One region of the Pedobacter sp. UYP1 genome, then DNA from elsewhere that is predicted to be linked to it. Evidence: riboswitches for the same ligand, from Rfam matches in the RefSeq annotation. Region 1 holds a riboswitch; each other region holds the start of a gene.

Region 1 (3,188 bases):
CTGTATGCTGCCAATTGCTGATACCGTGGAGCGCATTACATCCATTGGATGCGCAGCCGCAGGTATCTGCTGTAAAATGTTCTTAACCGAATTAGGCAGTCCCCGAAGTGACCTTAACTTAGTCTTGTAATTTGTCAATTGTGGTTTAGTAGGTAAAGAACCGTAAATAAGCAGGTAAGCTACTTCCTCAAATTCGGCTTTTTCTGCTAAGTCCAGAATATTATAACCCCGGTAATGTAAATCATTCCCATTTTTCCCTACGCTGCATAAAGCAGTATTCCCTGCTACAACGCCCGAAAGTGCTACACTTTTCTTCGGTTTGAACGTTGGCGTCTCCTGGTTATCAATCATTTTTCTGTGCTTTAAAAAGATTATCTAATTTTTGCTCGTAATTGTGGTATCCTATACTTTGATAAAGTTCTTCTCTGGTTTGCATAGTATCCAGCACATTCTTTTGTGTACCATCTTTCCGGATGTGCTGATAGACATTTTCAGCAGCTTTATTGGCTGCGCGAAAAGCAGATAATGGATATAATATCAAACCTACACCTGCATTTTTAAGTTCGTCAACAGTATACATCCGGATCATCCCAAACTCAGTAATATTGGCCAGGACAGGAATTCCTGTAGCATCTACAAATTTTTGATAATAAGAGAGATCTGGTACGGCCTCTGCGAAAATGAAATCTGCTCCTGCTTCTTTATAGGCAACAGCTCTTTCCAATGTTTTTTCCAGCCCCTCTATTGCAAAAGCATCCGTTCTGGCGCCAATCACAAAATGTTCATCAGTTCTGGCATCTACAGCAGCTTTCAAACGATCTACCATTTCTGCTTTACTCACCACTTCTTTACCTGGGCGGTGGCCACAACGTTTCGCTCCTACCTGATCTTCGATATGAAGCGCAGCAGCACCAGCTTTGATCAGTGATTTCACAGTACGGGCCACATTAAATGCAGATGGGCCAAAACCTGTATCCACATCGACCATCAGCGGCAAATCGCATACATTGGTGATCCGCCCGATGTCAATTAGTACATCTTCCAGCGTAGTAATTCCCAAATCTGGAATTCCTAATGAGCCGGCAGCTACGCCTCCACCTGAAAGATAAATTGCATTGAATCCTGCTTTTTGTGCTAATAAAGCATGATTAGCATTGATCGCTCCCACAATTTGAAGGGGACTTTCTGTTTTTAAAGCCTCCCGGAATTTTTGACCGGGGGTTTTAGGGTCGTTTGTTTGCATCGTCAGTTTTTTTTGAAAAATTAGCTTCGGTTAAAAATGTTCTTAGATTTTTAATACAATGCTGCTGACAGGAAGATTTTAAGAAAAGACGGATTATAAAAATACGCGGCAATACAAACACATGAATATCAGGGACGTATTTTTCCAGGTAAGAATAAACACCTTTCAGACTAAAAGCTTCGAATCGCGAAAGCATTGTCCATTCGGAACAGGCAGGTCTCCTGACTTGTAACAATTTTCATCATCCTTCCCATTCTATCGGTAGAACAGTGGATATTTTTGGATGAAAACCTTTTTTTTGTTACTTACAGTTGCGCGACAGTTCGTGATTTACACACGATTCCCTATTAATCTACAATGAAGTATTACCATTTCCGTTTGATGTAATATGCAAAGAACAGTTTTGCAATGTAGAAAATAAAACCAAATAAAATTAGCTTAACACCGTTAAATTGCTCGCTTTAATTTCATATAACTTATCTGTTACGTTTTTTTAAAGCACACAAACATCATTTAAACACAATTGAAGCATTTTCAAAAGGCATGAATTAGTCTTGCCGCTACAACCTGCAAGACTATCTCTTTGATCAATGTAGACTAGCGTAAAGATGTCATAACATCAACTTCATATACGCAGAACATCTTTGTCAAAAAAGAGAATATTTATATGAAAATTATGTCCACCAGCTTTAAAAAATTGTTTGGTTTACTTATTCTGTTCACCCTGTCAGCAAGCACTTTAAAAGCACAGCTAACCCTAAGAGGTAAGATCGATACTCAAGAAAGCAGTCGCTTGATAGAAGGTGCTACAATTACCCTGAACCCTGTGCACAAAATGGCCAAATCTGCTTCGGATGGCTCGTTTGTACTCACAGGTTTGAAGACCGGAGTATACCAGCTGGAAATTTCAAGTGTTGGCCTTATTAAGTTAACTAAAACGATTAAATTGAGTAAAGACACTGTAATCACAGTGATGATGACCGATAACTCATCTAACTTGAATGAAGTTAGTATTTCAGTTGGTAACAGAGGAAAAAGCAGAAGTATCATCAAATCGCCAGTCCCTGTTCAGCTCATCTCTTCTCAGGAGATTAAAACTTCTGGTTATACCAACACCGCTGAATTGATACAAATGCTTGTTCCTTCATTTACCCAGAATCGTATTGTAAGAGGTGATGGGTCAGAAACGATCAGGCCTAGTACCATGCGTGGTATGGGAACCGATCAGATGCTAGTGTTAGTCAATGGAAAAAGAAGACATATCAGTGCTTTTCTGATTGCTGACAATACTGGTGTCGATTTAAATGCGGTTCCAGTATCGGCTATTGAATCTATCGAAGTATTAAAAGATGGTGCAGCGGCTATTTATGGATCAGATGCGATTGCCGGTGTCATCAATATCATTCTGAAGAAAGATACCGGGGGCAGTGTTGATGTCCAAAGCGGAATTACTTCCAGAGGAGATGGTTTCAATTCAAAGGTTGGAATAGACAAAGGCTTCGCTTTAAAAAATAATGGTGTACTTAATGTCGCTGTACAAGGATTATATGCAGAAAAAACCGTCAGGGCTGGTGCTGATTTAAGAAAGCAGTATTTTGGAACTATTAAAAATGCAGCCGGTAATGTGACTTATTCAGACCCCGTGGGCGATGCAAAAAATGCCGCATACGCTGCCGATCCAAAAGTGACTATGATTGAGGGAGACCCGCAGAAAAAGGTGTTGGGAACAATGATCAATTATTCACAGCCTTTAAAAAATGAAGGCAAAATCTATGCATTTGGAGGTGTAAATTATAACAATACTTTAAATGGAAGTAACCGTTTCAGATTACCAAGTGATGATGGTACGGTGCGTTCTATCTATCCAGACGGCTTTTTAGCCAGGGGTAAAATAGTAACCACAGATTACTCTTTTGCGGGTGGCTACAAACAAGACTTTAAATCA
Region 2 (3,188 bases), on a different contig from region 1:
TATTTTCATCTTTTTCAGTTACTCCAGCAATACGATTTTTCACCGCATCATTATGAATTAAAGCTGAAGTTCTGCGACTTTGATTCGCAGCAACGTTATCCTGTAAAGCCGTAATTGCATTATTTGAAGGCGCTTGACCAGCCAACTGCTTCAGGTTAACTATTTCATCAACCTTCTGACGGGCAAAAGCAAGCCATTGTTTGATTTCTGGCTTCAGCGTTTTCTCATTGGTCTCCAATGTTAAATCACAAGGAGAATGAATCAATGAACAAGAAGGTGAAACTAAAACCCGTTCCTCACCTATTCTCTCTATCGCCAGGTTTAACTGCGAAAGTGATTGCTGAAAATCATTTTTCCATATATTTCTTCCATCAACCACCCCTAAAGATAATTTCAAATGACCAGGAATGGCTGACAAAACACGTTCCAATTGCTCAGGAGCTCTAACCAGGTCAATATGCAATGCCGTAACCGGAAGCGATGCTGCCAAGTCCAGGTTATCTTTTAATCCTTCAAAATAAGTAGTTAGAAGAACTTTCAGGTTTGGAAACTGTTTTTTGATTTCCTTATAAACATAAGTATAAGCATCTTTTTCCTGCTGCGTTAAATCCAGCACCAGGAAAGGCTCATCAAACTGTACCCACTCTACCTGCTGTGCGTCTAACTCTTTTAAGATTTCCAGGTATACTGGCAGCAGATTTTTGATCAGTTCAATCCTGTGGAAACCTTCTTGCTTTTCCTTTCCTAAAAGCAAATAAGAAACAGGGCCGATAATTACCGGTTTGGTTTTTACCCCAAGTCGTTTGGCCTCATTATATTCATTGATAATTTTCTGAGAAAAAAGCTTGAAAGTCTGATCCTTATAGAACTCCGGTACAATATAATGGTAGTTGGTATCAAACCACTTGGTCATTTCCATCGCAGTGATATCAATACCGTCTTTCTGATAGCCCCTTGCCATCGCAAAATAGAGATCAAGCTCCGTATTAGCTTTGTTTAAAATAACTTCGTGGTAGCGTTTTGGAATTGCGCCAACAGTCAGAGAAAGATCCAGTACCTGATCATAAAAAGAGAAATCATTTGACGGAATAAGGTCTATACCTGATTCCTGCTGAAGCTTCCAGTTATTTGCACGGATTTCTTTTCCTGCTTGTAATAGGCTTTCAATAGATGTTTTGCCCGACCAGTAAAGTTCACTGGCTTTTTTGAGCGCTCTGCTGCTACCTATTCGCGGATAGCCAAGATTGTTTGTTAGCATTTTCATTGCTTTTTAAATGATAAAAAAATCAGTTAAAAGCTCTTTTAAGCTAAATGTTCACAATGTTTTATAAAAGAAGAGATCACATGCATGCACCAAAGCCCCCCTTAAACGTAAACTATACGCTCAGCAGCCAACAAAAAATGCATCATATCTGACCAAAAGCTTCATTTCGCGAAAGCATTGTCAATTCGGAACAGGCAGGTCTCCTGACTTGTAACATTTTTGCCATCCTTCCCATCCCGCAGGACAGTGGATATTATTCCGGCAAAAACTGTGAAGTTACTTACAGTTGCGCGACAGCTCGTGATTTGCACACGATTCCCTATTAATCTGCGTTAAGCAGAACCTTTTCCGTTTGATGAAGAAAAAATAGTAAAGAACTTAATCAACTCAAATATAATTGAAATTAGAATGTATCGGTCAGTAAAATCAGTTTTTATCTGAATTAGATAAAACATGTTCAATCAGACTCAGTTCCTCTTCGCTAAAAGATAGCTGATCAAGGCATTGAATTGAATCTGCAAGCTGTTCTGGCCTGCTTGCCCCTACCAATACAGAAGTGATCCGGTCATCTCTTAAAATCCAGGATAAAGCCATCTGTGCAAGGCTCTGTCCACGTTTAACCGCTAAAGTATTTAACTCCTGTAACTGATGAAGACGTTCCGCCGTAATCTGATTTTCCTGTAAGAACCCATGTGGCTTTGCTGCCCTTGAATCTTCAGGAATACCATGCAGGTATTTATTCGTGAGTAAACCCTGGGCCAATGGTGAAAATGGAATACAGCCCACACCTTGTTCACCCAGCAAGTCTAATAACCCGCCCTCTATCCATCTCTCAAACATGGAATATTTAGGCTGATGAATTAAGCAGGGGGTTCCTAATTCTTTTAAAATACGTAATGCTTCAGCCGCTTCAGGCGCAGCATAATTTGAAATTCCGACGTATAAAGCCTTTCCCTGACGAACCATTAAATCAAGGGTAGCCATTGTTTCTTCCAGAGGCGTTTCCGGATCCGGACGATGGTGATAAAAGATATCTACATAATCAAGTCCCATACGTTTTAAACTCTGGTCCAGACTGGAAACTAAATATTTTTTAGACCCCCAGTCCCCATAAGGACCATCCCACATCGTATAACCAGCTTTAGAAGAAATAATCATTTCATCCCGGTAAGCCGAAAAATCCTGCTTTAAAATCGTACCGAAATTCTCTTCTGCCGATCCAGGAGGCGGGCCATAATTATTTGCGAGGTCAAAATGTGTGATTCCACTATCAAAAGCGAGTTTTACAATATTTCTGGAATTTTCCAGCTGATCAACGTGTCCGAAATTGTGCCATAATCCTAAAGAGATGGCAGGTAATTTTAAACCACTTTTACCGCAACGGCGGTATTGCATTTGAGTATAACGTTCAGGGTTGGCTAGGTATGGCATAGAAAAAGGTCAAAAAAAGAGGGTAATAAAACCCCCTCTTCAGGTAAGGTTGTGCTAAATTTATTTAGCTGTGTTTTTTTTCTCAGTTACTTCAGTACGGATATCCTGAGCAAGAACTTTTAAATCCTGCATTGCTTTACGTACTCTTGTTCCTGCTGCACTATTACCTGCAGAATAAAACTTCTCAGCATCAACTTCAACAGAAGCAAGCAATTCTTTTAGTTTTGAAAATTTTTCCATGTTTTAATTTTTTATACAGAGCCAAATATATAACTTTTGGGAATTAAACATACAGAACAGCCTTTTAATTGCTATCATATCTGATAAATAAGCTATAATCGTCTTTTCGCAAGCAGAAGAAAAATGACGCTGTAATTTCACACCGGTCAAAATTTGTACCTATTTTTGTTCACTGAATGATTAACCATCTTCAACAAAAAATAAAGAACAGGATATAAAGCCTTATGAATAAAAAGATATTAGTATTGGAAAA
Region 3 (3,188 bases), on a different contig from region 1:
TGTAGGGCGCGACACCTCAAATCTGGACGAACAACAGATCCGTGTAGCCGTATTTGAAACTATGTCAGAAAACCTGAGCGACGGCGTAATTGCACCACTATTTTTCTACTTTATCGCTGGTATCCCTGGTATGCTTACTTATAAAATGATCAATACACTGGATTCCATGATCGGTTATCGGAATGAGAGGTATGAATATTTTGGAAAATTCGCAGCACGTCTGGATGACGTTGCCAACTTTATTCCGGCAAGAATAACAACTGTATTGATGCTGCTGGTAACTTTTAGTATGCGGGGCTGGCAATACGTGATGAAATATGGACATCAACATAAAAGCCCGAATGCTGGTTATCCTGAAGCGGCACTCGCCGGAATACTGGATGTTCAATTTGGAGGCCCGAATGTTTACCATGGGATTTTGGTTGATAAACCACTTATCGGTAGCAACAGCCGGGAAATTAAACACGAAGAATTCAAAATAGTGAGCAGTATCAATCAGGGTGTTTGCCTGCTCATGGTTTTGTCCATCAGTATTTATTTCTTTCAGCTCTAACCACTCCATGATCAGTCCAGTACAAAAATATATCATTAGCGGAGGGCCCGGCTCAGGGAAAACAACCTTGATTAACGGATTGCAGCAACAAGGTTATTTTTGTTCTGAAGAAATATCCAGAAAGATGATCATTCAGGAGAGCGCAAAAGGATCATTCTGTTTGCCCTGGATAGATATTTCCTGTTTTTCAGCTAAAGTTTTACGAGAAATGATTCTTTCCTGGAATCAGGCACCTGCAGATCGCATTGTTTTCTTTGACCGTGCTATTCCTGATATTATTGCTTACCTGGATGTAGCTGAGGTCGCTGTCCCGAAAGAATATTATACTGCTTTAGGGCTTTACCCTTACCACAAACAGGTTTTTATACTCCCGCCATGGGAAGCTATTTATGTGAATGACAGTGAGCGCTGGCAAACCTTTGAAGAGGCTGTACTCCTAAATGAAGCTATCAGGAAGGCATATATTGCCTGCGGATTTGAGCTGATTGATGTTCCCAAAAACTCACTGTCAGAGCGCATTGCATTTATCCTCGATTTTATCTAGGTTTGCAGTCTTAAGGCTGCATTTTAGGGAAGCATCTGTTTTAAGCTCATTAAGACTTGAACAAGTGCCTGTAAAATGCTTTAAGGGAATCCCGGCGTAAATCCGGAACAGTCTCCGCTGCTGTAAACCTCATTATTGAACTGCTGTTAATACCACTTTCGCAAAGAAGGGAAGGTTGCAGTTTGAGGAAGTCAGAAGACCTGCCTTATGAATAGTTATTAAATGCTTTCGGAAGAAAGGCTAAACTTTATGATGAAAAAAACAAATTATTCATCATTCAGAGGAATATTCCCCTGTCTGATCGTTTCTCTGTTGCTGATAACCTCTTGCAAACAGAACCAGTCTGGTCAAAAACATACCTCCGCAAAAACCGGCAGTGCAGCAATTAAATACGCCAAAGGCTTTAATATCGACTATTATGATGACTATAAACTGGTCAGTATTTATTCCGGTATGGGGGCACATGCAGATACTGTTCAATATGTTTTATTAGCGAAAGGGGCGAAGGCTCCTGAAGGCTATAAAAAAGCACAGCTGATACAAATCCCTGTCCAGAGCTTAATAGCGATGTCATCTATGCATATCGCATTAGCTGATTTTGCAGGTTCAGCAAATGCGATAACAGGTTTGGGGAGCTTGAAATATGTAAGTTCTGAAACCGTAAGAAAAAACATAACTGCGGGTAAAGTCAAAGAAGTAGGCATAGACGGAACCATGAACGATGAAATGCTGATCAGTATGAAACCGGGCCTGGTGATGGTGATGGGTAGCCCTGATGCTAAATTCAGTAAATACGAAACGCTGACCGGCGCGGGTGTACCCGTAATGCTCAACTCTGAATGGCTGGAAACTACACCGCTTGGCCGTGCAGAGTGGGTTAAATTAATGGCCGCATTGATGGATAAAGAAGACTACGTCAATACTAAATTTGAGGCAGTCGAGAAAGAATATAACCGCCTGGCAGCAATAGGAAAAAAGGCGGTGACCAAACCAACACTGGTTTGTGGTATGCCTTACAAAGGGACCTGGTATGTACCAGATGGTGACAGTTACATGGTTCAGTTTCTTAAGGATGCCGGTACAAATTATAAATGGGCGGATGTCCATGGAAAAGGTAGTTTGCCACTTAATTTTGAAACTGTTGCCCCAGTTGCTTTACAGGCAGATTTCTGGCTGAATGTGGGAACTGTAGATAGTAAAAATGATATCAAAGCAATAGACAGCCGTTATGCTGATTTTAAACCATTCAAAGAAAGTCACATTTTTAATTTTAATAAAAAGGTAAATGATATTGGTTCCAATGATTATTGGGAATCCGGAGCTGTTAATCCACAGCTAATCTTAAGCGACTTAATCAAGATCTTTCATCCCGAATTACTACCAGATTACCAGCTCGTTTATTACAAGCAATTGAATTAATTCCTTAAGAAATTGAACAAAATAAAAGTTTTAGTATTGCTGGCCATATTAGTGGTGGCATTCCTGCTTGATGTAGCCCTTGGTTCCGTCCACATCCCTTTAAAAGACGTGATCAAGGTCTTATTTACCCCAGATGCAGGAAATGATACCTGGGTTTATATCATTGAAAAAATCAGGTTGCCTAAAGCATTGACAGCCATTATTGTGGGCTGTGGCTTATCTGTAAGCGGTTTACAAATGCAAACACTTTTCCGCAATCCGCTAGCTGGGCCCTCAGTTTTAGGGATTACTGCCGGTGCCAGTTTAGGGGTGGCCCTGGTCATGCTTTCAGCCGGGAGTATTACCAGTTTATATACCATTAAAGAACTGGGTATTTCGGGAAGCTGGTTAATTATTGTGGCTTCCTCTTTAGGAGCAGCATTGATCATGATTCTGATCGTATCCATTTCCTCTTCTTTAAAAGATAATGTTATTGTATTGATTGTCGGCGTGATGATTGGGAATATCACACTTTCAGTAATTAGTATCTGGCAGTATTTTAGCTCACCTGAGCTGATTAAAGATTATTTGCTTTGGACATTTGGTTCTTTGGGCGGGGTAACTGGCGGGCAGCTGTTAATTCTGGCCGTTGTTGTTTTTGCTGGCTTATTCATCTCATTCTTGTCTTCTAAA

What was found. A riboswitch is a leader RNA that binds a small molecule or an ion and turns the genes downstream of it on or off. The one in region 1 is predicted to bind cobalamin.
Region 2: it holds a riboswitch for cobalamin, as region 1 does, so the genes downstream of both, metE (5-methyltetrahydropteroyltriglutamate--homocysteine S-methyltransferase) here and prpB (methylisocitrate lyase) in region 1, are expected to answer to the same signal.
Region 3: it holds a riboswitch for cobalamin, as region 1 does, so the genes downstream of both, ABIB30_RS08225 (ABC transporter substrate-binding protein) here and prpB (methylisocitrate lyase) in region 1, are expected to answer to the same signal.

Annotation. Positions count from the first base shown of each region.
Region 1 covers NZ_JBEPPL010000001.1:715,766-718,953, forward strand. Annotated here, with positions in the region: gene prpC (bifunctional 2-methylcitrate synthase/citrate synthase) at 1-351, opposite strand, end outside; gene prpB (methylisocitrate lyase) at 344-1,243, opposite strand; cobalamin riboswitch at 1,438-1,631, opposite strand; gene ABIB30_RS03175 (TonB-dependent receptor) at 1,911-3,188, shown strand, end outside.
Region 2 covers NZ_JBEPPL010000003.1:49,463-52,650, forward strand. Annotated here, with positions in the region: gene metE (5-methyltetrahydropteroyltriglutamate--homocysteine S-methyltransferase) at 1-1,258, opposite strand, end outside; cobalamin riboswitch at 1,441-1,626, opposite strand; gene mgrA (L-glyceraldehyde 3-phosphate reductase) at 1,691-2,695, opposite strand; gene ABIB30_RS08030 (BF3379 family histone-like protein) at 2,756-2,935, opposite strand; gene ABIB30_RS08035 (response regulator transcription factor) at 3,160-3,188, shown strand, end outside.
Region 3 covers NZ_JBEPPL010000003.1:88,915-92,102, reverse strand. Annotated here, with positions in the region: gene cbiB (adenosylcobinamide-phosphate synthase CbiB) at 1-553, shown strand, start outside; gene ABIB30_RS08230 (AAA family ATPase) at 561-1,097, shown strand; cobalamin riboswitch at 1,143-1,319, shown strand; gene ABIB30_RS08225 (ABC transporter substrate-binding protein) at 1,347-2,516, shown strand; gene ABIB30_RS08220 (iron chelate uptake ABC transporter family permease subunit) at 2,529-3,188, shown strand, end outside.